4 regions of the Paenibacillus sp. FSL R5-0744 genome follow, and region 1 is predicted to be linked to each of the others. Evidence: predicted binding sites of a transcription regulator. Region 1 holds the regulator's gene; each other region holds the start of a gene.
What was found. Region 1 encodes Rex, which represses fermentation and respiration genes when NADH is low (regulators of the CRP and FNR family bind a similar motif). Its sites were predicted from a motif close to TTGTGAAATATTTCACAA; they were not measured.
Positions count from the first base shown of each region.

Region 2: MKY19_RS19515 (flavocytochrome c) is a predicted target of Rex. The motif match lies at 2,377-2,394, and genes of this name have one in related genera.
Region 3: MKY19_RS28590 (formate/nitrite transporter family protein) is a predicted target of Rex. The motif match lies at 3,371-3,388, and genes of this name have one in related genera.
Region 4: MKY19_RS11285 (DUF1641 domain-containing protein) is a predicted target of Rex. The motif match lies at 3,492-3,509, and genes of this name have one in related genera.

Region 1 is NZ_CP150228.1:4,709,447-4,715,300, forward strand. It holds gene MKY19_RS20790 (DUF5590 domain-containing protein) at 1-13, opposite strand, end outside; gene MKY19_RS20795 (amidohydrolase) at 183-1,484, opposite strand; gene MKY19_RS20800 (redox-sensing transcriptional repressor Rex) at 1,471-2,124, opposite strand; gene dinG (ATP-dependent DNA helicase DinG) at 2,256-5,117, opposite strand; gene MKY19_RS20810 (hypothetical protein) at 5,254-5,854, opposite strand, start outside.
Region 2 is NZ_CP150228.1:4,410,740-4,416,593, reverse strand. It holds gene MKY19_RS19530 (hypothetical protein) at 1-149, opposite strand, end outside; gene MKY19_RS19525 (hypothetical protein) at 420-1,697, shown strand; gene MKY19_RS19520 (DUF6855 family protein) at 1,819-2,229, shown strand; gene MKY19_RS19515 (flavocytochrome c) at 2,412-3,956, shown strand; gene dcuS (DcuS/MalK family sensor histidine kinase) at 4,112-5,719, shown strand; gene MKY19_RS19505 (response regulator) at 5,716-5,854, shown strand, end outside.
Region 3 is NZ_CP150228.1:6,443,920-6,449,773, reverse strand. It holds gene MKY19_RS28600 (formate--tetrahydrofolate ligase) at 1-1,515, shown strand, start outside; gene MKY19_RS28595 (FAD-dependent oxidoreductase) at 1,853-3,217, shown strand; gene MKY19_RS28590 (formate/nitrite transporter family protein) at 3,493-4,320, shown strand; gene MKY19_RS28585 (MFS transporter) at 4,754-5,854, shown strand, end outside.
Region 4 is NZ_CP150228.1:2,617,372-2,623,225, forward strand. It holds gene dnaN (DNA polymerase III subunit beta) at 1-911, shown strand, start outside; gene MKY19_RS11270 (hypothetical protein) at 983-1,603, shown strand; gene MKY19_RS11275 (nitroreductase family protein) at 1,711-2,328, opposite strand; gene MKY19_RS11280 (DUF2785 domain-containing protein) at 2,588-3,433, shown strand; gene MKY19_RS11285 (DUF1641 domain-containing protein) at 3,642-4,085, shown strand; gene MKY19_RS11290 (NAD(P)/FAD-dependent oxidoreductase) at 4,125-5,303, shown strand; gene MKY19_RS11295 (SGNH/GDSL hydrolase family protein) at 5,464-5,854, shown strand, end outside.

The DNA.
Region 1 (5,854 bases):
TCCTTTTCTTCAAGGTACAGCTCCCTTTCTAGTAATATATCTTTTTTGATTATATAACACACCTGTGTGTTTATCCAAAGTTTCATATCCAATTCAATGATCTAATGATCAGAAACACAAAAGGCTGTAACTTTGCAATCGCAGAAAGTCACAGCCTTTCAGTTATTCGTTATGATCTTAGACTATCGTTTAAGCAGTCCATCAAATAATTCTTGCGCCTTACGACGGATTGCTTCCTCATCTAGCGTTACACATTCTCCATGTTTTACAACCTGTTTACCATTCACCCATACATGCTCAACGTCCTTGGCGCTGGCAGAGTATACAGCATGAGACAACAGATCTGTGTGTGGTAGCAAATGCGGCTGGTCTATATCAATCGCGATAAAGTCCGCTTTCATGCCAACAGCGAGTCTACCCACATCATTTAAAAAGATAGACTTTGCGCCATACTCTGTAGCTATACGCAGCGCTTCCGGAGCTGGGACAGCCGTCGGATCACCACTTACACCTTTATGGATGAGGGCTGCAAGACGCATCTCTTCAAACATATCCAGGTTATTATTGCTTGCCGCACCATCTGTACCCAGTGACACCTTCACACCAGCCTTTAGAAGATCCGTAACCCGAGCCACTCCACTAGCCAGTTTCAGATTACTTCCTGGGTTATGAGACACGCCTACATCATGACGAGCCAGTATCTCGATCTCTTCATCATTCAAATGAACGCCATGTGCAACAATAGACGGACGTGTGAACATTCCAAGCTTCTCTAAATGCGCTACAGGCCGAAGTCCGTAATCCACCACATTCTGCTCCACTTCGCGTTTGGTCTCGGACATATGGGTATGCATCGGTAAATCCAAATCATGTGCCGCTTGTACAAACTTAACAAAGAAGTCCGGTGGGCAAGTATATGGGGCGTGTGGCGAGATCATCGTCGTAATTCTACCATCAGCCTTACCATGCCAATTTCGTGCAAAAGAAATCGCTTCCGCAAGCTTGTGATTTTGTACTTCCTCTGGGCATAATCCGATTACGCCTCTCATCAGTACGGAACGGATGCCTGATAATTCGACTACCTCTGCTACTCGATCCATATGATCATACATATCCAAGAAGGTTGTAGTACCACCTTTTAGCATTTCCAGTACCGACAAGGAGGTTCCCCAGTATACATCTTCTCCAGTGAATTTCGCTTCCATCGGCCACATCTTCTCTTGAAGCCACACCTGAAGTGCTAAATCATCTCCATAACCACGAAGCAATGACATTGCGGCATGGCCATGTGTGTTTACCAGACCTGGCATAAACAGCAGACGACTGCCATCAACAACTTGCACATCATCTTCCATTAAAGGTTCTTCTTTTCCTATGTAAGTGATCAAATCATCTTCAATAGTCATATATCCGCTCAGAACCGGCTCATCCGTTCCCGGAATAAGAAAACGCCCGCCCTTAATAATCGTTTTACTGCTCTTCATTTCCGCTTTCTTCCTTTCCGTCTTTCAAATAATAAGCAAGGCTTTGCAAATCCGTTGTAAAATCGGCAGCATGAACACGGATATTCGATGGTGTTTTTAGAATCACTGGTGCAAAATTCAAAATCGCCTCAATGCCAGACTCAATGAGAATATCTGCTACATTCTGCGCTTCTGAATCAGGCACAGTAATGATCCCAATTCGAATACCTTGCTCACGAACCGTCTGACCAAGCTCCTCCATCGGTTGAACGGTAAGAGAGTTGATTTTCCGCCCTACCTTAGGTGCATAGGAGTCAAATATAGCGGTAATCTTCATAGTATCTTTCAGATAAGCATTGTAATTAGATAATGCATGTCCAAGGTTACCAGCACCTACTAAAGCCACATTCAATTGTTGATCCAGCTTCAGAATATGACGGATTTTTTCAATAAGATAAGTTACGTCATACCCGATACCTTTTCTACCAAAGTCTCCAAAATAAGCTAAATCTTTACGAATTTGAGCAGGATTCAAATCAAGTTTTTGTCCTAGTTCTTGTGAGGAAACGGTTAATATTTCACGTTTCTGGAGATCATTCAAGAAACGCAAGTACACAGGAAGTCTGCGAACAACGGCTTCTGATATTTTATCCGATTTCATAATTTACCTCCTAATTTAAGTGATATTCTGTTCAAATCCTATCGAAATATCTGCACCTCGTCTCAAGGAAGAGCGGTATTCTTATACCGCCCTTCCTTGTAGAGTGATTAATAAGATCGATGACGTTCTTTTCAAGAAACGCCTCCGTCTTCCAACCACTCCGCTATACGAGGAACCATTTGATCCGTAAGCATATGCTCCATTTTCGGGCCAGGCAACGAATAGAGGAAATACTTCCCATAGTGAGATTCGATCACCCTTGTGTCATACACAATAACAATACCCCGATCTTGCGCTGTCCGTACCAGCCTCCCAAATCCTTGCTTGAAGCGAATAACCGCCTGAGGAACAGACAACTTCATGAACGGATTCTTTTTCTGGGCTTGTAATAACTCAGACTTCGCTTCCGCTAGGGGGTGGTTTGGCGGTTGAAATGGGAGTCTCACGATGGCCAAGCATGTTAATGCTTCACCTGGAATATCTACACCCTCCCAAAAGCTGCTTGTTCCTAACAGTACAGAAGCTGCACTGTCCTGAAAACGGCGGATCAGCTTGCTACGGCTGCCCCCCTCCACGCCTTGACCTAATACCGTGATCTCTTGTGAGGCTAGAGCCTCTTTCAGAGGATCGTAAACCTGGCGTAGCATCTTGTAAGAAGTAAACAGGACAAGCATCCGCCCACGTGTTGTAATAGCTGCTTCTGCTAGTGACTGTACGAGTGTATCGACAAATCGGGCATCGCCTACACTCCCCTTCACACTTGGGAAATCCCGCGGAATAACTAACAGCGCCTGCTCCCGATACTTAAAGGGAGAAGGCAGGAGTGATGTCATCAGACGCCCCTCTTCCGCAGCTTCATTAAGTCCGAGATTATCAATCATAAACTGGAAAGATTTATCCACAGAGAGTGTCGCCGAAGTTAGTACGATACTTTTCTTCTTGTCGAAAAACAGCTCCTTAAGCTGAGTACTAACATCAACAGGAACGGCATACAGCTGTAGCGATTTACTGCGATAATTTCCATTCGCCTCCAGCCAATATACTACATTCTCATCATTTAATCCCATAAAAAACCGTACTTGCTCACGTATAGAAGCTAAATCCTTAAATAAGCCGCTAATATCGGTAACTAGGCTATCTGAGGAAGATTGACCTTCTTGATCTCGCATCTCATTAAGCATTTTATCACCTTTACGGATAATTTCGCTTAATGTCAGATTCATAGTATTCTCTAAAGCAACCAATTCATCCCAATCTTTCGGTTTACGGGTAGGAAGTAGCCGCATGACTAACTGGCCAGCTTCTCCCGCCGCTGCATCGCTGCGTTCCGGCAAGAGGCTGAATAGTTTATCACTAAGCAGATCCCAGGTTTCTTTTACGGTAAGAAGATCCGGATAGATTCTATCGATCACTCCGCTCCATTCAGAAGCTTCCTCACTGCCTGATGACTGAAGCATTTGGCGAAGTGTAGGAAGTTGGCCATTTCGACTATCCTTATAAAGACGCGATAGTGTATGTGCCACCGTGAAATGCTTCATATGCATGCCTAAATGCTTGCCAGCCACGTCCTCCAGATGATGGGCCTCATCTATTACAAGATGTTCATAAGCCGGAAGTAGTTGATGCCCAGCCTTAACATCTGCGAAAAGCTTAGAGTGGTTCGTAATGACCACGTCTGCAATACCAGCTTCATGCTTAGCCCGATGATAATAACACTTACGGAACCAAGGACACGAGCGACCCAGACAAGAATCGGTATCGCTTGCTACCGTCTCCCAAAAATCTCCGCCACGTCCACTTAGATTGAGCTCTTCGTCATCTCCTGATTCACTTTGTGTCAGCCAAACGATCATCTGAGCCGCAGTAAGCGCATCTTCCCTCGGACTTATAAAGTCTTTTTTATTAATTTTATGTTCGAACTTACGAAGACACAAATAATGCCCTCTGCCCTTAAAAATTGCAGCTTTAAATGGAAAAGGAACTACCTGCGTTAACAAAGGAATATCACGCTCACGCAATTGATCCTGCAGATTAATAGTATGAGTGCTGACCATGACTTTTTCATTAGTGCGTACGCTTTGGTATATGGCAGGCAATAAATAACCAAGGGATTTACCGGTTCCTGTCCCTGCTTCGATCAATAGATGCTTGTCTTCGGCAAGTGCCGTCATCACCTCATTGATCATAATATCCTGAGCTTCTCGGCTTTCATACTGTGGCAAAGTTTCTTTAAGTCGTTTCGTTACTTCATCCATATAATCTGTAAAAGATAAATTGTGTAGTGGATTCTCAGCATGCTCGTCTCGAGGTGGAGCTAATTCGTTCCAGTCTCCTACAGCAAGCGCTAATTGACGATAGAAAGTCAGATCACCTTCGGGCTGAAGCGTCTCCGCTTCCCGTTCACGCAGCAGACCATCAAAATACCAACCCAGATCACTATCCTCTTCCGTAAACAGCTCACAGAGTCTCTGAATCGTCAGCAGAGGCAAATCGTAGAGCTCCTCCAGACATTTCAGCAATACAAGAGCAGTTGCGAGTGCATCACTGTCTGCCTGATGCGGACGATCATGCGTCACTCCAAAATGTGCACTAACTGATCCTAGTTGATAGGATGTGAGGGAAGGAAAGCAGATTTTCAGAAAATCAATCGTATCTAAAATCCGCCCTTGAAATGGTAAATACCCACATCGGTCTAAAGCATTTTGCAAAAAATGGAAGTCGAATGCGACATTATGCCCTACAAGCACAACATCATCCAAGAGTGGGACAAGCTCCATCATCATCTCATCCAGCTCAGGTGCATCCTTTACATCATCGTCGGTAATCCCCGTTAGACCAGTTATAAAAGGAGGTATCGGCGTTCCGGGCTTGACGTAGGAACCATATACCCGGGAGATGGACCGGTCTTCTTCTATAATTGCAAGGCCAACCTGGATAATTTCACCCACGGATTGGGTTCCCGTTGTTTCAAAATCAAGCACGGCAAATTTCATTATAATTCTATTCCCTTTCAATTGAGACTCTTAATCAGCATAACAGAAGTTGCGAAAAAAGGCGATGCACACCACTGGTTCAGGGGATGCATCGCTTGAATGAAAATGCGGAATAATAAACCGTAAACGTAATAATTTACAATAATGAAACAAGCTGATTTCCGAAATGAAGCTTACCTCCTCGGCGGCGGCAAACCTCCAAATTAACGGTTGGTTCAGGAAGTGCCGGGTCAAGTTGCAAAGAAAGGCCAAACAGCTCCTGCGCTTCGTTGAACCGTTCTTGAGAGGCCCTGATGCAACCTAAAGCGTTATAAACCATTGCCTTCAGCTTGGTTTCCCGTATCAAACCGAGCATATGGTTCAGATGGCTCCAAGCAGCTTCCCCCTCCCCTTCCTGCAGGTAAGAGATGGCTAAATATAATCGAGCAGCCAAGCTATCCGGATATTGCACAATAACTTCCTTAAACTGTTCAATACATTTCCCATACATCAGCAGCTTATAATACCCTTGACCTCTAACAAAAGTATCCATACACAGCTCGGGTGCTTCCTGCTCTGGCACATCCTCTTCAACCACAGTCGTAAAATCTACACTTTCACGAAAGTGACTTAGCTTCTCAGCAAAGGCCAGCCATTCATCCATCACTTTATCACTAAGTCGATGCAGCATATTATAATTGCATAAAAGCTCATTCCGGCGGGCACCCTCCGCTGTAGGGTAATCTGTAACGATCTCC
Region 2 (5,854 bases), 300 kb from region 1:
TATAGAGCATTTATGAGGCCCGTTAAATTTGGTCCCTGCTCTTCTGCATAAGCAACAGTTACAATACAAGCAATATCCTTACTATAAAGATGCGCTGGAAGTGGGAAGAATTGTATTAATGCCGCATTTCCATCGATGATGTCATTCATGATGATTTACCTCCATTAAAAATATTTGGTCATTATTCACGTATAGAATTCTGGTGAAGGTTGTGCAAAATATTATTACACTCTGCATTATTAAAACCTAAGTTACTGATCATTTTCTGAACATCAGCAAAGCCAATTGCATGAGCATGTAGAATATTCAGAAGATTTTACTATTTAATAAGTAACAATCGACTCGAATATTCGCTGCTGTGCTTCGTAATCAACACTAAGTAATGGTATGATGTAGGCATCAATTTTATGGGGTGCACTATGATGGATATTCGAATCAAAGAACTGCTTGATGCTACACAGCAAAAATATGGATTGGACAACTACTACTTACACTCTCATGAAATTTATCGCGACGTTACGATACTGGGAGAGACCAACTATTTTCTTAGTATGGAATGGTTTCCTGCACATATGAAGGAATGGAAGGGCGATTACAATCCGGAAGGAACTGCCGTCATCACGATTGACCTACAGTCCCGCAACTATAAAAGTGTGATTTTTGTTGGCGGGATATCTTATGCGAATGGGACACCATTCCAAAATATAGATTTTAACGGAGTCATCCGGTGGATTGAAGATGAGGCAAGGATTGTATACGGTAAACAATTCCACTTAGAGAAGGAACAGATTGGAGAATATCATTTTATTGAGAAAATAGGTAGCATACCAGTCACTCCTGGTGGACGGATCGAGCTTCGCTTCGATGCGGAAGGCAGGCTTGTTTTTTACAGTGTATATGGCCAGTTTCCTTCCAGCTCCCTTGTGCATAAAGAGAACTATACTCTCACACTTCAAACGATAGAGCCACAGGCGAGGAAACAACTACAGCTTATAGAATATCCGGTGTACGAGACGAAGCAACTCCTGCCGATCTATGGGATAGAAGAAATCTACATTACAAATGACGGAACAACCACCATCCCATTTGAGTTTATATCAGGTACGAGAGCACGACTGAATATTGATCAAGTAATCCATTGGGAGCAACAGAATACGGAGCTGGAGCCGTTCGAAAGGACAGAGATACGTCAACTTGAGGTAGTTACCATTGAGCAGGCAATAGCTAGTGAGCCGCATCCGGACTCATTTCCTATCACAGACGCAGAACAAGCCGAATGTATACTCGCAGTCGAAGCTGGTTTAAGCCAGCTCTATCCAGATGAATCCGGAGAATGGATATTGAAGACTTTACAACGGGAAAGAGGACATATTCAGGCAACACTTAGGATGAATGCGCCAAATAATCGTATATTCCAGCGTAAGATCCTCTTGTTTATTGATGTGCAGAATTATAAGGTTATAAATTTTATGGATAACAAGCCAATGCTTGATATGTTTGATGAGTTCAAGAGCGAAGGGGAAATTGCTGTGAGCCATGACGAAGCTTATGACAAGCTCAAGGGATGGTTCGAATTAACACCCGTCTATGTGTATGATCCTGAGCAGAAGAAGTATGTGCTGTGCGGAAAGTTAGATTGTAATTATGCTGTGAAGGCTACTAGTGGAGATGTGGTGGAGTTGAATAGCTTGGAATAATAATGCCAGCTTCCTTATACGAGTAGGATGAATAAAGGGAATGAAGTATAGTAAGGTGATGCAAATATAATAATATGATTAGAACTTACTAATTTTGTGAGTTACTTTGGGAGTTGAAGATATGTCGACAGCTACAGGAACCAAGGAAAATCCTTGGAAATTAAAGACACCACCGCAAACATCCGAGTATGAAATGTACAAGGTCGAAAAAGACGGTAAAGTAATTATAGTTTGCACTGTAGGGAAAACGGTTTTGCATTATGACTACCGCTGTATTGAAGATCTGCACGCCATGCTTATACAAAATGGTGATTGGATGGAGTTAGGAAGTGCTGATGAGCAAAAACCAGCAAAAGAAGGTACCGTTGAAGCATGGGGGCGTTCACCTGAAAACCCTGTCGGCGGTTGGTATGGATTAAAGAAGGGACTTCGGGGGCGATTCGGAATGTATATTCCACCGTTGCTCGAAGAATTGGGTCTTGCGGAAGTAGAGCATAATCCAAGAAACAATCGGATGAAAGCGATCTTGTAAACGAAGGAGAGCCTAAAGGCTCTTCTTTTTTTGAGCCATGCCCCTAACCGGTGGTCTTTCGTACACATTGCAGTGATTAATTTAGTTACAAAACGTTTTTTTTAGTTACATAAACTTTCAAGAGCAGGGCCTTTGCCGTTAAGCTGATTGTAAAAATATTCACAAGGGGGCAAAGCTATAACATGAATAAAAAAGTAACCACTGCTCTTATTCTCGTTCTCTCAGTCATGCTTGTTATCACAGGATGTGGCAACAGCAACAGCAGCAATGGAAACGGGAACAAGAACACCAGCAAGAACACCAGCAAGATCAACGAGACAAAGGAAACTGAAGCCGTTTCGGGAGCATCCAAAGCTAGCTATACACCGTACGATCAACTAAAAGATAAATATGACATCATCATTATCGGTGCAGGCGGTGCCGGAATGTCTGCTGCACTTGAGGCGAGAGCAAAAGGTATGAACCCGGTTATTTTTGAAAAAATGCCGGTTGCCGGCGGGAATACAACAAAATCATCTTCGGGAATGAATGCTTCTGAAACGAAATTCCAAAAAGAGCAAGGCATTGAAGACAGCAATGATCTCTTTTATGAAGAGTCCTTAAAAGGTGGCCACGATACGAACGATAAAGAGATGCTTCGTTTCTTCGTAGACAATTCCGCAAGTGCGATTGATTGGCTGGATTCTATCGGGATTAGATTGAATAATATCACGATTACAGGCGGGATGAACGAAAAACGTACACACCGTCCTGAAGATGGCTCTGCAGTAGGACAATACCTTGTCAAAGGTTTGGTGAAAAACGTACAAGAACAAGGCATTCCCCTTTTTGTTAACGCCAATGTCAAGGAAATTACCGAAAAAGACGGTAAGGTCAATGGCGTCAAAGTCATCTTTGACCAAACGGAGGAGAAAACGATTACAGCGTCTGCTGTCGTGGTGACAACCGGCGGTTTCGGCGCTAATCTAGATATGATTTCAGGAGTCAGATCTGATTTGGAGGGGTATGTTACCACCAACCAGCCGGGCAGCACCGGTGACGGTATCAAGATGATTGAGAAGCTCGGCGGTACCACAGTCGATATGGATCAAATCCAAGTTCACCCGACTGTGCAGCAGGAAAAATCCTATCTCATTGGGGAGGCTGTTCGTGGGGAAGGAGCGATCCTGGTTTCAAGTGTGGGCAAACGTTTCACAAACGAACTGGATACAAGAGATAATGTCACCGCTGCAATCAATAAGCTTCCTGAGAAATCTGCGTTTCTTGTATTTGATTCCGGCGTAAAATCTCGCGCTAAAGCGATTGAACAATATGAAAAAATGGGCTTCGTTATCCAAGGAGATTCGATCGAGGCTTTGGCAATAAAAATGGACGTACCGGCAGATCAGTTGAAAACCACACTGGACAGCTGGAAAAGCGCGGTGACGAATAAACAGGATGCCGACTTCGGCAGAACAACCGGAATGGATAATGACTTGTCCGGCGCGCCATATTATGCAATTAAAATCGGCCCGGGAATTCACTACACGATGGGAGGCGTGAAAATCAACACCAACACAGAAGTTTTAAATAAAGACGGACAACCGATTCCAGGCCTTTTTGCAGCAGGAGAAGTTACCGGAGGCTTGCATGGTCAAAACCGGATCGGCGGTAACTCTGTTGCGGAAATCATTATTTTCGGCCGCCAAACGGGTATAAAATCCGCTGAATTCGTAAAAGCACAATAAGTTATCCTCCTGCCTCTTTTCGGCTAGGCAAACAAACGCTTGGGCTCATCTTAGCCATGCGTTTGTTGTTTTATTATAACGGTGTAGCGTATAAGGTCATAGCCATCCTTGCACGTATACGTTAGAATGAAGAAAAATTTCCGGAGGGACAGCTGATGAAAATTGGCAAACATACACTTCGGCTGCAAACAACAATTACTTTGATGATTGGTGCAGTTCTTATCATAATGCTGCTAGTGGTCTATGTGCTATTTAGTATAAAGGTTTCCTCACAAACAAAATCCTCGTTGGAACAAAAGGCTGTGATCATTTCCCGTACGTTATCGCGTAACCCTCTAATTATTGAAGCGTTAAACAAATCACGCAGCTCGTCTGAATTGCAAAGCTACACTGAGGAAATCCGATTGTTGAACAATGTGGAATTTGTTGTGGTCATGGATATGAATGCGATCCGATATTCCCATCCGGACAAGGACAAAATTGGTAAGCATTTTATCGGTGGCGACGAAGCCGCAGTCTTGCAGGGGCAGGAAAGCATTTCGGAAGCCGAGGGTTCTTTGGGCCCATCTGTAAGAGCGTTTTCACCTGTCTTCTCTGCAAGCGGGAAACAATTAGGAGCGGTGGCAGTAGGGATATCACTGGGAAACATCAGACTTGCCATAAGAGAGAACGTGGGAATCCTTTATTGGGGATTGCTTATAGGTAGTCTAATAGGGGCTGCGGGAGCATTTCTGCTGGCACGTATTATCAAAAAAATGATGTTTGGCATGGAACCGGCTGCTATTGCTAAGCTTTTGGAAGAGCGCAACTCCATGCTACAGTCAGTTAGGGAGGGAGTCATTGCCGTTGATAAAGAGTCACGTATTACTTTGATTAACACAGAAGCCAGGCGTTTGCTTGCAGCCATTGGCATGCAGGATGATCCCTTGAACCAGTCGGTGGAGAGCTTTTGGCCATCACTGCGGATGAATACAGTGCTCAAAACCGGTGAAGCCAGCCAGGACTTGGAGGTGGAGCATAGCGGTGTTACGTTACTGGCAAACGTGGTTCCCATTCATGTAAAGGGAGCTGTAGAAGGTGCAATTGCCACATTCCGTGATAAGACGGAGATCAGCATACTTATGGAAAGGTTATCTGGCATCTCCTTATATGCTGAGGCATTGCGTGCCCAGGCGCATGAGTTTATGAACAAGCTGCATGTAATATTAGGATTAACACATATGAAAAGGTATGATCGGTTGGAGGCGTATATAACAAGTACTGTCACAACAACACAGGCAGAGATGGGAACGGTGGTGAGACAAGTAAAGGACCCTGTGATGGCGGGATTTCTATTGGGTAAGCTGAGCCGGGCCAGAGAAGCCGGAGTTCGGCTGGTGCTTCTGGAGGATGGGGTTCTGCCGGAGCCTAGCGATCCGGAACGCTCCTGCCAACTCATTACGATAGTCGGTAATCTTTTGGATAATGCTATGGAAGCACCGGAAGGTAGAGGCAGCAAATATATTCATTTCAGCTTTCAATATCAGGATAAGACGCTGATAGTTACGGTTAGCGATAATGGAAGCGGTATCCCAGATGAGAAATTGCCGCTTATTTTTCAACAGGGGTATTCGACAAAAGGAAATGACCGAGGCATCGGCTTGTATCTGGTTGAGCGGAGCCTTAAAGCTATAGGAGGTAAGATTGTTTGTGAAACAGGAAAGGGAGAAGGGACTCGATTTACGGTTAGTTTACCCTATCGAGCAAAGAGTGATGGTCAATGATTAGTGTATTGATTGTAGAAGATGATCCGATGGTAGCCGAGATGAATAAATTCTATCTGGAGCAAGTGGAAGGTTTTCAGTGTAAAGGCTGGGCAAAATCAGTGGGTGAAGCTCTGATCAAATTGGCAGATGAGT
Region 3 (5,854 bases), 1.7 Mb from region 1:
GATGGCAAGCTGGTATTGGTCACTGCGGTGAATCCAACCCCTGCTGGCGAAGGGAAGACCTTAACAACCATTGGGCTGGCACAGGCATTGAACGCAGCAGGAGTAAAGACCGTGGCTGCCTTGCGCGAGCCATCCCTCGGACCATGCTTAGGCATGAAAGGCGGTGCCACGGGCGGCGGCAAGTCACAGATCATTCCGGCAGATGAGATTAATTTGCACTTTACGGGTGATATTCATGCGGTGACTTCTGCACATAATTTATTGTCTGCGATGATTGACAATCATATCTTCCAAGGTAATGAGCTGGGTCTTGATCCGCAGCGTATCGTTTGGAAACGCGTGATGGATATGAATGATCGCAGTCTGCGGAATATTGTGACAGGGCTCGGAGATGGAAATGGAGCCGTGCGGGAAAGTGGATTTCAGATTACAACAGCTTCTGAGATTATGGCTGTATTATGCCTATGCGATAATCTGAGTGATCTCAAAAAGCGTCTGAACCGTATTTTGATTGGGTATGATCAAGAGGGACAGCCTGTAACGGCCGAGCAAATAGGGGCAGTTGAAGCGATGACAGCGCTGCTGAAGGAAGCAGTTAAGCCTAATCTGGTGCAGACCTTGGAGGGCACTCCTGTTATTGTACACGGTGGTCCATTTGCGAATATCGCCCATGGCTGCAGTAGTGTTATTGGTACTCGTTATGCACTCAAGCTGGGAGATGTTGTGGTTACGGAAGCAGGCTTCGGAGCGGATCTTGGTGCAGAGAAATTCATGGATATCAAATGCCGGCAAGCGGGTCTAACCCCTTCAGCGGCAGTGCTTGTCGTGACGGTGAAATCCTTGAAATATAACGGTGGTGTACCTAAGAATGAGCTCCAAACGGAGAACCGGACGGCGCTGCGCTCTGGATTGTCTAATTTGGAGCGTCATATAGAGAATCTCGGCAAATTTGGGGTGCCTGTTCTTGTTGCCATTAATCATTTTGAAGGCGATAGCCCAGAAGAGATTAATGACGTTGTGGAGGCTTGTCGCCGATTGAACGTTCCTGCGGCAATATCCAAGGTATGGGCAGAAGGTAGTGCGGGCGGACAAGAGTTGGCTTCGGAATTAAAGAAACTTCTGGATCATAGCGACACTGAACGTTTTGCTCCTTTGTATGAGAATGAACTCGACATCTCTTCCAAAATCACCAAGATTGTTCGCGAAATTTACCGTGGTGCGGAGGTTAACTTTTCCCCTGCGGCCAAACGCAGCCTAGCGGTGATTGAGCGTCTTGGGTTAAATAATCTTCAAGTATGTATGGCGAAGACCCCTTATTCCTTCTCAGATCAGCCTAGATTGCTTGGCGCTCCAGAAGGTTTCACGGTAGGTATCCGTGATATTACCCTTTCGCTTGGTGCAGGGTTTGCTGTAGTGATTACGGGCAATATCGTTACGATGCCAGGTCTACCGGCTAAGCCAGCTGCTGAGGCACTATGGATGGATGAAGATGGCGTGATTCACGGTTTGGTGTAGATTCAGTTTATGATCAGGCTTTTCCCTGTTGGTTTAGGGGAAAGCCTTTTTTTGCGCGTTATAAGAAAGTATATCCTGAGGGGGCAGAACATAATGTCCTACGCCCATGGCAAAGCTAACGAGGTCGCAATCGGCAGCAGTGACGGAAAATGCTTAAAATTGTGAACAATCTGAGAATATAGGCGAAAAGACTTGTAATGTGATAAATATCACAATATAATCAGTTTATAAAGTGAAATAAATCACAATTAACTCATCGGTGATCAGATATCTAATTTGGTCAGTCAAGCAATTCGAATATATAACCAGGTTGTCCATTTGAAGGAGGAAGAAAATAATGAAAGTAGCTGTCATTGGATGTACCCATGCCGGAACTGCCGCAATTTTAAATACTGCCAAGCTTCACCCGGAAGCCGAGATTACGGTTTATGAGCGTAATGATAATATTTCTTTCTTATCTTGTGGAATTGCTTTATACGTAGGTGGAGTGGTCAAGGACCCGCACGGGCTGTTCTATTCTTCCCCTGAGAAGCTTGCTGAGCTTGGTGTAAAGACCAACATGCGTCATGAAGTGACCGTTGTGGATACGAAGTCCAAAACATTGCGTGTTCGCAATTTGGTAACCGGACAGGAGTTTGACGATACCTACGATAAGCTGATTATGACTACGGGATCATGGCCGATTGTACCGAAGCTCGAAGGGATTGAGCTGGAAGGCGTCTTGCTTTGCAAGAACTATGATCATTCCAATACCATTATAGAAAAAGCTAAACAAGCGAATAAAATCACAGTCGTAGGCGCTGGATATATCGGCGTTGAGTTGGTGGAAGCCTTCCAAATGAACGGAAAGCAAGTTACGCTGATTGATGGTGAAGATCGTATTTTGAATAAATATTTGGACCCAGAGTTTACTGCGCCGATCGAACAATCCTTTAAGGATCATGGTATTAAATTAGCGCTGAATGAGAAGGTAAGTTCTTTTGCTGGTGAAGGTGGTAAAGTTACCAAAGTTATCACAAGCGAAGGGGAGCATGAGGCGGATCTTGTAATTCTCTGCATCGGCTTCCGTCCGAATACTGAGCTGTTAAAAGGTCAAGTGGATATGCTGCCAAATGGCGCAATTCTGGTCAATGATTATATGCAGACTAGTTGCCCAGATGTGTATGCCGCTGGTGACAGCTGCGCGATTCATTACAACCCTACAGGTAAGCACGCTTATATTCCACTGGCAACCAATGCCGTACGGATGGGCACTTTGGTCGCACGTAACTTAGTGAAAGAGACGATTCCTTATATGGGTACTCAAGGGACTTCGGGCATTAAGATTTATGAAGATAATATCGCTGCTACCGGTCTTACTGAAGAAGGGGCTAAGGCTGAAGGAATGGACGTAGAAACTACCATGATTATTGACAACTACCGTCCAGAATTTATGCCAACCTTCGAGCAGGTGCAATTAAAAGTGGTATTTGATCGCGCCACACGCCGCATTCTCGGAGCGCAAATCTTGTCCAAAACGGATTTGACGCAATCGATCAACACAGTATCTGTATGTATTCAAAATAAAATGACAATCGATCAGCTTGCCTTTATCGATTTCTTCTTCCAACCTCATTACAACAAGCCTTGGAACTTCCTGAATACAGTAGGACTCGAATCGCTACCGGCATCAGTACCAAGCAAAGAGGCAGTAACCGTATAATTTAATTGCCTGTGAACAATAAAGTTGGGTAAACCGGAGCCATATATGGCTCCGGTTTTTTGTGATTGAAGCTGGTACTATTTACCTTTAAAATAATATGGAGCCTGTTCTTACAAATGTAATTATGGATGCGCTTCGTTAAATTTGACATGTCAGTGAAAAGTTTCACTTAGTTTTTCATTAAGTGATAATTATCACGTTAATGTGTTTTATGACACGCTACAATGGTCGTAAAGGAACAAATTTTAAGTAAATAGATGAAGGGGATAGGAATCATGGCTTATAATAAACCGCAGCAGATTGCCGCAGTCACGGTCGAGAACGGCATAAAAAAGGCGCACAATCCTTTAAGCACCGTACTAATTCTGGGCTTTCTGGGAGGAGCGTTTATCGCGCTCGGATTTTTACTGGATATTCGCGTCATTGCTGGCGCACCACATGAATGGGGATCCATCGCTAACTTTATTGGGGCAGCTGTCTTCCCTGTCGGATTGATTCTAGTACTGCTTGCAGGGGGAGAACTGCTGACAGGCAATATGATGGCTGTGCCACTTGCTTTTATGGCGAAAAAGATATCCTTCTGGGAAGTGATTAAGAATCTCGTATTGATTACCCTGAGCAATCTAGCGGGAGCTTTGTTTGTAGCTTACTTTTTCGGTCACGTGGTTGGTTTAACCTCTGACGGTGTGTATTTGGAAAAGTTAGTGGAGATGGCAGGACATAAGCTTGAGGCAGACTTCTTGCCGGCATTTGTTTCCGGTATCGGTTGTAACTGGCTTGTAGCTTTGGCGGTATGGCTCTCCTATGGAGCAGATAACTTCAGTGGCAAAATCCTCGGTATCTGGTTCCCAACAATGGCTTTTGTAGCTATCGGCTTCCAGCACGTTGTAGCCAACATGTTCTTAATTCCGGCAGCTATTTTTGAAGGTTATTTTTCATGGGGAGAGTACTTCAACAATTTTGTTCCGGTATGGCTAGGAAACTTGACGGGCGGTGCGATCTTTGTTGCGGCAGCTTATTGGATGGCTTACCTGCGCAAAGAGCCTGCATCTATTCAGTCCGTGGACAGCATGTCCGGCAGCGGTGTAAAAAAACACGCCTAAACCTATCTTATAAAGCACTCCTTAGAATAGTTGAGGGGTGCTTTTTGCTGTATAGACAAATAAAATCCGCCGTGATGTATCCGAGCTCGGGGGAACGAATTCGGATGCACAGCGAATTTTAAAAGGGGGAGTGTTTCTAGGCTCTATTACCCCGACTTTATAATAACGAAACACTTCATTATTGTTTAGTCTACTTTACGGACGACAGCGGCAACTATAAAATATAAATAGATAGTAGAAATAGGGAGGACTGCGGACGTGAAAGGTGCTACTTTTTTCTCAGCTAAGGCAGAAGTTAGTCCTAAATAAGAGGTGAAGTATACTCAGACTTTATCACGATAGCACGTCAATGCGTCTGCTTGCCCTGAACCCTGTTTTGGGATAATACTGGATGGAATAATGACACATATATTACAGGGGATGTACACTACTTATGAAGTTTTTACAGAATTATCCTAAAGAAGTTAAGATATTTTTAATTGCTAGTCTTATTAATGCAACGGGTAGTGCACTGATGTGGCCATTGGTTACAATGTATGTTTTTGATGAGCTTGGACGCAGCATGTCGGATGCTGGATTAGTGATTCTTATTCAATCAGTTGGAGGAATTGTGGGTCAACTACTCGGGGGCTCACTCTATCATAAGGTAGGCGTTAACCGGCTGATTGTTGGAGCGCTGGGCATGAATGCACTTGCTCTGTTCACTTTGCCGGCAGCAAGTAACAACTGGACGTTATTTATGGTCGCGATGGGACTGGTAGGGCTCTTTAATTCACTGTCCTTACCTGCGATTCAGGCATTTATCGGCTTTCGTTTTACGAAGCAGCGCGGAGAGTTGTTTAATGTTATTTATGTCGCTAATAATATTGGTGTAGCACTGGGTACGGCGTTAAGTGGTTTTTTGGCCGATATTTCTTATATGCTCAGCTTTGTGATGAACGGCGTAACTTCAGCGGTATTTGCGGTATTCTTTTTTGTATATCTCAAGAAAGTCGGAGGAGATTCTCCACAGGAGGTCGCAGAACACCAGAAGGCTGGTCCTGACAAACAATCTACCTGGAAGCTAATGGGGCATACACGAATTTATCTTTATATGGGTATTGCCTCGATGTTCCTACTATTAGGGAACTCTATCTGGAATACAGGGGTATCTCCGTTCATTATTTCTGAGGGCTGGCCTAAGAAGACTTATGGTTTTCTCTGGACGCTTAACGGAATTCTCATTTTTGCAGCTCAGCCGCTCGTAACAGTAATTAAACGCTGGTTCGCATCTACCTCAACGGCGCAAATGACAGTAAGTGCTCTATTTTATTTGGGTGGGTATGCTGTTCTTTTATGGATGCCGACTTATTCAGGTCTAGTGCTTGGGATGGTACTCGCTACGCTTGGGGAAATGCTGATATCTCCGGCCATGCCTTCCTTTATTTCGGATCATGCAGGTCGCAGTGCTCCTTTCTATTTAGGGCTAAGTGGAGGCATGGGGGCAGTCGGCAGGGTAATTGGACCATACTTAATGGGTAGGTTATACGATAGT
Region 4 (5,854 bases), 2.1 Mb from region 1:
GTTATTTTTATGAGATCATCCGCAAGCTTGACCCTGGATTAATTAGGCTGGAAATCGCAGAGACATTGATTCTAAATATCCAATCGGGCAATACTCAGTTTCGTTTATGCGGGATGGACACTGCAGAATTTCCGAGAATCCATTACGTGGATCATCCAAACACCCAAAAGATACGCATGAAGAACACACTTTTGAAGCAAATATTTAAACATGTGGTTTTTGCGGTCTCTTCGTTGGAGACTAGACCTGTGCTCACAGGTGTTTCACTTCAAATAGATAATCAAATTATTCGCGTAGTCGCCACTGATGGCATCCGCCTCGCTCAGCATGTTGTTGAAAACGTAGAAGATTACGGAGCAAGTCCTTTAAATGTTATTATACCGGGCAGCACCCTTGAGGATCTCTTAAAAATAATAAACGATGATGAGGGCAGCAGCGTCCAAATCGAGATAGGTCAGAAACAAATCAGATTTATTTCTGATGGCTTGAGGGTTCAGTCTGCGCTACTTGAGGGCACTTATCCCTATGTCGATAATTTAATTCCACAAGTATATATATCCGAAGTGATCGTTAAGACAGAGCATTTGTTGCGTGTGGTTGAACGTATTGCTATATTGGCTGGTGAAAGTGTAACACTCGGTGTATATCCCTCCGGTATACTTCATTTAATATCCAGGACCGCCGATGTGGGTGAGGCAAAGGAGGAGATTCCATTGGAGTATCTAGAAGGTGAATATTTTCGAGTAGCTTTTAACGGAAAATATTTCAGAGACATCCTTCGGGCGATCGATAGTGAGACGCTTAGAATAAGGTTTGCTGGAAAAGAAAGACCACTGGTGATACAGCCTGTAGACATGACTTCGTCCACACTTTTTTTAATTACACCAATGAGGACGCAGGATGGAGGATAGGCATATGAGCTTGCTAAGGAGAGTTCTCTTTGCTGGAAAAATATTATATTAATTACTTGGAGGGATGATCTATGAATCTGTTTCAGATGGGATCAAAACCGCTTGGGACCGAACGAATCACAGCATTTTTAGAGGATAATTATGTGAGTATCGGATATCCCGGAATAGGGGATTTGGAGAACATCAGTAAAGTGGAGCTCCGTGATCGGATGATTCATACATACCAATACAGTGAGTTGGAGCTTACAGAACATATACAAGCCATTCAACTCTTTGTACATACGATGCAGGATGGCGATTATGTGTTGATGTGTGATGGCGATTGGGTACATCTAGGAGATCTTGGCGATTATTTTTACAATGAATTATTTGACGCGCCAGACATCGGTACATGCCATCGACGTGGTGTAACTTGGCTGAAAAGTCTTCCTATAACCGATCTAAACGCAGGGATAAAAGAGTTTCTTAGCGATAGTGGAGTGGTCAAACAGTATAAGGGGCCGATGCCTAGTGCTCGTGTGGATCTGTGGATTACAGGTTCTTCTGTTTCAGAGCAAGCGGTGAGTAATCGAATGCATGTGGATGAAGAGACATTATCAATGGCGCTCGATATTTTGAAGGAAGCTCTTGTTAGTGAGAACGCCGAACGACGGGAACGAGCAGCAATTGCAATTCTTCAGTATGCTAAGTAGTGAAGAAAGATTTAAGTTCCACATCCTTAGTAAAAAAGCGTTCCATCCGAACTTCAAATATCGGATGAAACGCTTTTGTTATATCTATCGATATCTTCCAATAACCCTCAGATAAATTCAACGAATTCATTGACCGGTTTACGATAGCCACGTGGTCTGATTTTATGTTTCTTGTCTTTTCCGATAGTGATCAGCATAACCGGTACCATATGATCGGGTAGATTTAAAGTGGATTGAATCGCTTCCGGATCAAAGCCGATCATCGGGCAGGTATCCCAGCCTTTATCTTTGGCAATCAGCATGAAGTGCATGGCAGACAGAGAAGCATTCCGAATAGCCTCATCTCTTTGGAAAGCATCATTTCCTTTGTATGCATTGTTAATCGTTTCTATCTCTGCATCATAATCCTCTTGACTCATAGCCCCTAAAGCTTTAAGTCCTCCGAAGATTTCTGGGGCTTTCAGATAAGCATTCTTATCCCCGAGTACCACTATTACCGCTGAGGCGGAGTGGATTTTATATTGACCGTAAGCCGCTTTACGAATCTCTTCTTTTAAATTCTCATCAGAAACCACTTTATAATTGGCATGTTGAAGATTATATGCAGATGGAGCCAATCTGGCGTAAGAGAACATTTCCTCAAGTTCATTCTGAGGGATCTTCACCCCTTCAACAAAATTCATAGCAGACCTGCGGGATTCAATCAAATCTGTAAAAGCGCTCATGAGTTATTCCTCCATATGTTATGTATTTGCTTGTTAATTATAAATAAGTGATATTTATAAATGAACTAACTATTAGTTACTAACTCAAAATAGCACAGTTAATTATATTCGTCAATGATTAAATTCACTTCATTTACATTCAGCTCTCTAAGTACTTTGGAATGTCGAAGAATAATTACTATGTTGTAAAATATTGGGATGTAAATTAGGATGTTAGGATACGAAAAATTTAATTGCTTTTATTAATGAAAGGGTGGGAATGTTGAACGATACTAGAGAGCAGTTGATAATTGACTTGCAAAGAATTGAAGAGAACGATTACGAGCTTAGAAGTGGGGAGCAATTAAGGGATTATGTGAAATTGATGCTTGAGTACATAGGAGATCCACAGCCGAAGCTACGAGATGACTTGATCTATTCCACCTTCTACAAATGGGTTAACGAGAAACAATGGTTTAGTGATGCGGAGCTTCGTGAACTACTTTTGATTCTCCTTGACGAGCAGCATTTGTTCTATCACATTGGCAGCAAAGAAGATCAGGCTGTGTTCACAAGAACGTTTTCGGTACTGATCGTTGCGCTGATTCTTCAGCGGCATAGGGAACAGGCTTTTTTAGCTAGCGCAGAGTTTACAAATGTGAAGGAAGCGCTTATTAGATATTATGAGGAAGAACAGGATTTACGAGGATTTATGCCTGAAGAAGGTTGGGCTCATGCTGCAGCCCATGGCGCAGATGCCTTGGATGAACTGGTACTCTGCTCGGAGAGTGATGCTGCAATAAGGGAAGAGGTTTTGGCAGTCATCCAAAGGATGCTTTACAACGATCAGCACATATTTAGCGACGAAGAAGATGAACGGATCGCTACGATTGTAGCTACAATGATAGATCATCATTTACTTCCACAACAATCTATTGTCGACTGGATTCGCAACTTGGAGCAATGTGGGGGGTGGCCGAGAAGCCGCGGCCAGTACGTTGCTCGTGTGAACACCAAAAATTTCGTTCGTTCTCTGTATTTTAGATTGCTACCATTAAAGAACAATTCGGCAATGGTCGAGGTTTTATTGAAAGCGGAGATGAATCTGAATGAATTTACACAATAAGCATTAAATCATCTATGCATGTATAAATAATATCGAAAATTATGACTAATTTATTTTAATGTAATAAAAATCACAAAACTTTAGAAAAAATCAAAAACTTTGTGACATTTATAACTTGATAAGTGCTATAATAGAAATATGGCGTTATAAGTTTTTATTTTTTTATTACTATTAAGCAGCAAAGCTTATTTGCAGAGGAGATTCGGATATGTCAGAAACAATCACTCAAACACAACCTGAGCAAGAATCACCAAAATTAGCTGTCACTCAAGAACAAATGAATGTTCTAGAGCAGCTATTGAAGCCTGAAGTTCAGGAGTCGTTAACTGTCTTAGTGGAACAGTTGCCAAAATTAACAGAGCTTGTCGGCGTGCTCACAAAGTCATATGACTTTGTTCAAACTGTTGCTGCGGATGAAGTCTTGAAAAGTGATACGGTAAGTGCAATTAAAGAACTTGCTGAACCAGTGGTGCATTCGGCGAAGAATATGGCAGCTACAGTGATCGAAGCGCAAGATCGTGCGAATGAAAATAGCGATGTGATCGGTGTATTTGGTCTTATGAAGATGATGAAAGATCCACAAGCACAGAAGCTTTTCCGTTTCGTAAATGCTTATCTTCAAGTTGCCGGCGAACGCAGTCAACAGAAATAATATTTTTTATATCTCATTCGTAAGGACGGAGGAAACATCATGTCTAAACATATTGTCATTCTAGGAGCAGGTTATGGTGGTCTACTAAGCGCCTTAACTGTACGCAAGTACCTGAAGAAGGACGAAGCTAAAATTACAGTCGTTAATCAATATCCTACACATCAAATTATTACAGAATTGCATCGTCTTGCAGCGGGTAGTGTTGCAGAAGGTGCTGTTGCTATGCCATTAGCTAAGCTTTTTGCAGGTAAAGATATCGACCTGAAAATTGCAAAGGTGAATTCTTTTTCTGTTGAAAACAAACAAATTACACTATCTGATGGTGTGACATTGTCCTACGATGCTTTAGTTGTGGGTCTTGGAAGCACTACGGCTTATTTTGGCATTCCAGGTCTTGAGCAATACAGTATGGTTTTGAAATCGGCAGCAGATGCTAACAGAATTCATCGTCATATTGATGAGCGTATCCGTGAATATGCGAAGTCTAAAAATCCAGCGGATGCAAGCATCCTAATCGGTGGCGGTGGCTTAACAGGTGTTGAACTTGTTGGTGAAATCGCTGATGTGTTGCCAACACTCACTAAGAAATATGGCGTGGATCCTAAAGAAATTAAACTGATGCTGGTTGAAGCAGGCCCTAAGATTTTACCAGTATTGCCAGATGCATTGATCGAACGCGCAGTGGCAAGCTTAGAAAAACGTGGTGTTCAATTCTTGACAGGACTACCTGTTACGAATGTAGCGGATAATGTCATTGACTTGAAAGATGGTCAAAAAATTATTGCTAACACCTTCGTATGGACTGGCGGCGTACAAGGAAATCCACTGATTGGTGAGTCCGGTCTTGAAGTGAACCGTGGTCGTGCAACGGTAAATGAATTCTTGCAATCCACATCACACAAAGACGTATTCGTTGCTGGTGACAGCGCCGTTGTCTTTGCCGAAGATGGTCGTCCATATCCACCAACTGCACAAATCGCTTGGCAAATGGGCGAATTGATCGGGTACAATCTTTATGCATACTTGAAGGATAAATCATTTGAATCCTTTAGTCCGATCAACTCAGGTACGCTTGCGAGCTTAGGTCGTAAAGACGGTGTAGCCATCGTTGGTGCTAGCTCAACTCCGCTAAAAGGATTGCCTGCAACCTTGATGAAGGAAGCAAGTAATATTCGTTACTTGTCCCACATTAAAGGATTGTTTAGCTTAGCTTATTAATTGTATTATTGGAAAACCTGCTCTAATTTGAGCAGGTTTTTTTGTTGATCTCTAGTGGTTTCTACCATGAATTGTTAATGATTGTCCTAGTACGTAGTATTCATTTTTGATATACTATATTGGCTAATATTAACAGGGGAAAATAGGGGAGGATTACGTGATGTTATTCCGACAAAACGATGTCATTCTGTTTCAAGGCGACAGTATAACGGATTGGGGTCGTAATTATGATGATGCTTCATCGCTTGGTGTAGGTTATGCATTGATGGTCGCCGCTCGTCTGGGGCATTTATATCCTGAGAAGAATCTTACGTTCTATAATCGTGGAATTAGCGGCAACCGTGCAGTAGATTTGCAGGAACGCTGGGAGAAGGATTGCCTGAATCTGAAGCCGACGTGGGTGTCCATATATATTGGGATTAACGATACTTGGCGCCGCTTTGATTCTGGTCAGGAAACAACGCCTGAACAATTTGAAGCTGCGTATCGTGACCTGATCGAACGCACGCAGCATTCGCTGGCTGCTAATTTAGTCTTAATCGAGCCATTTG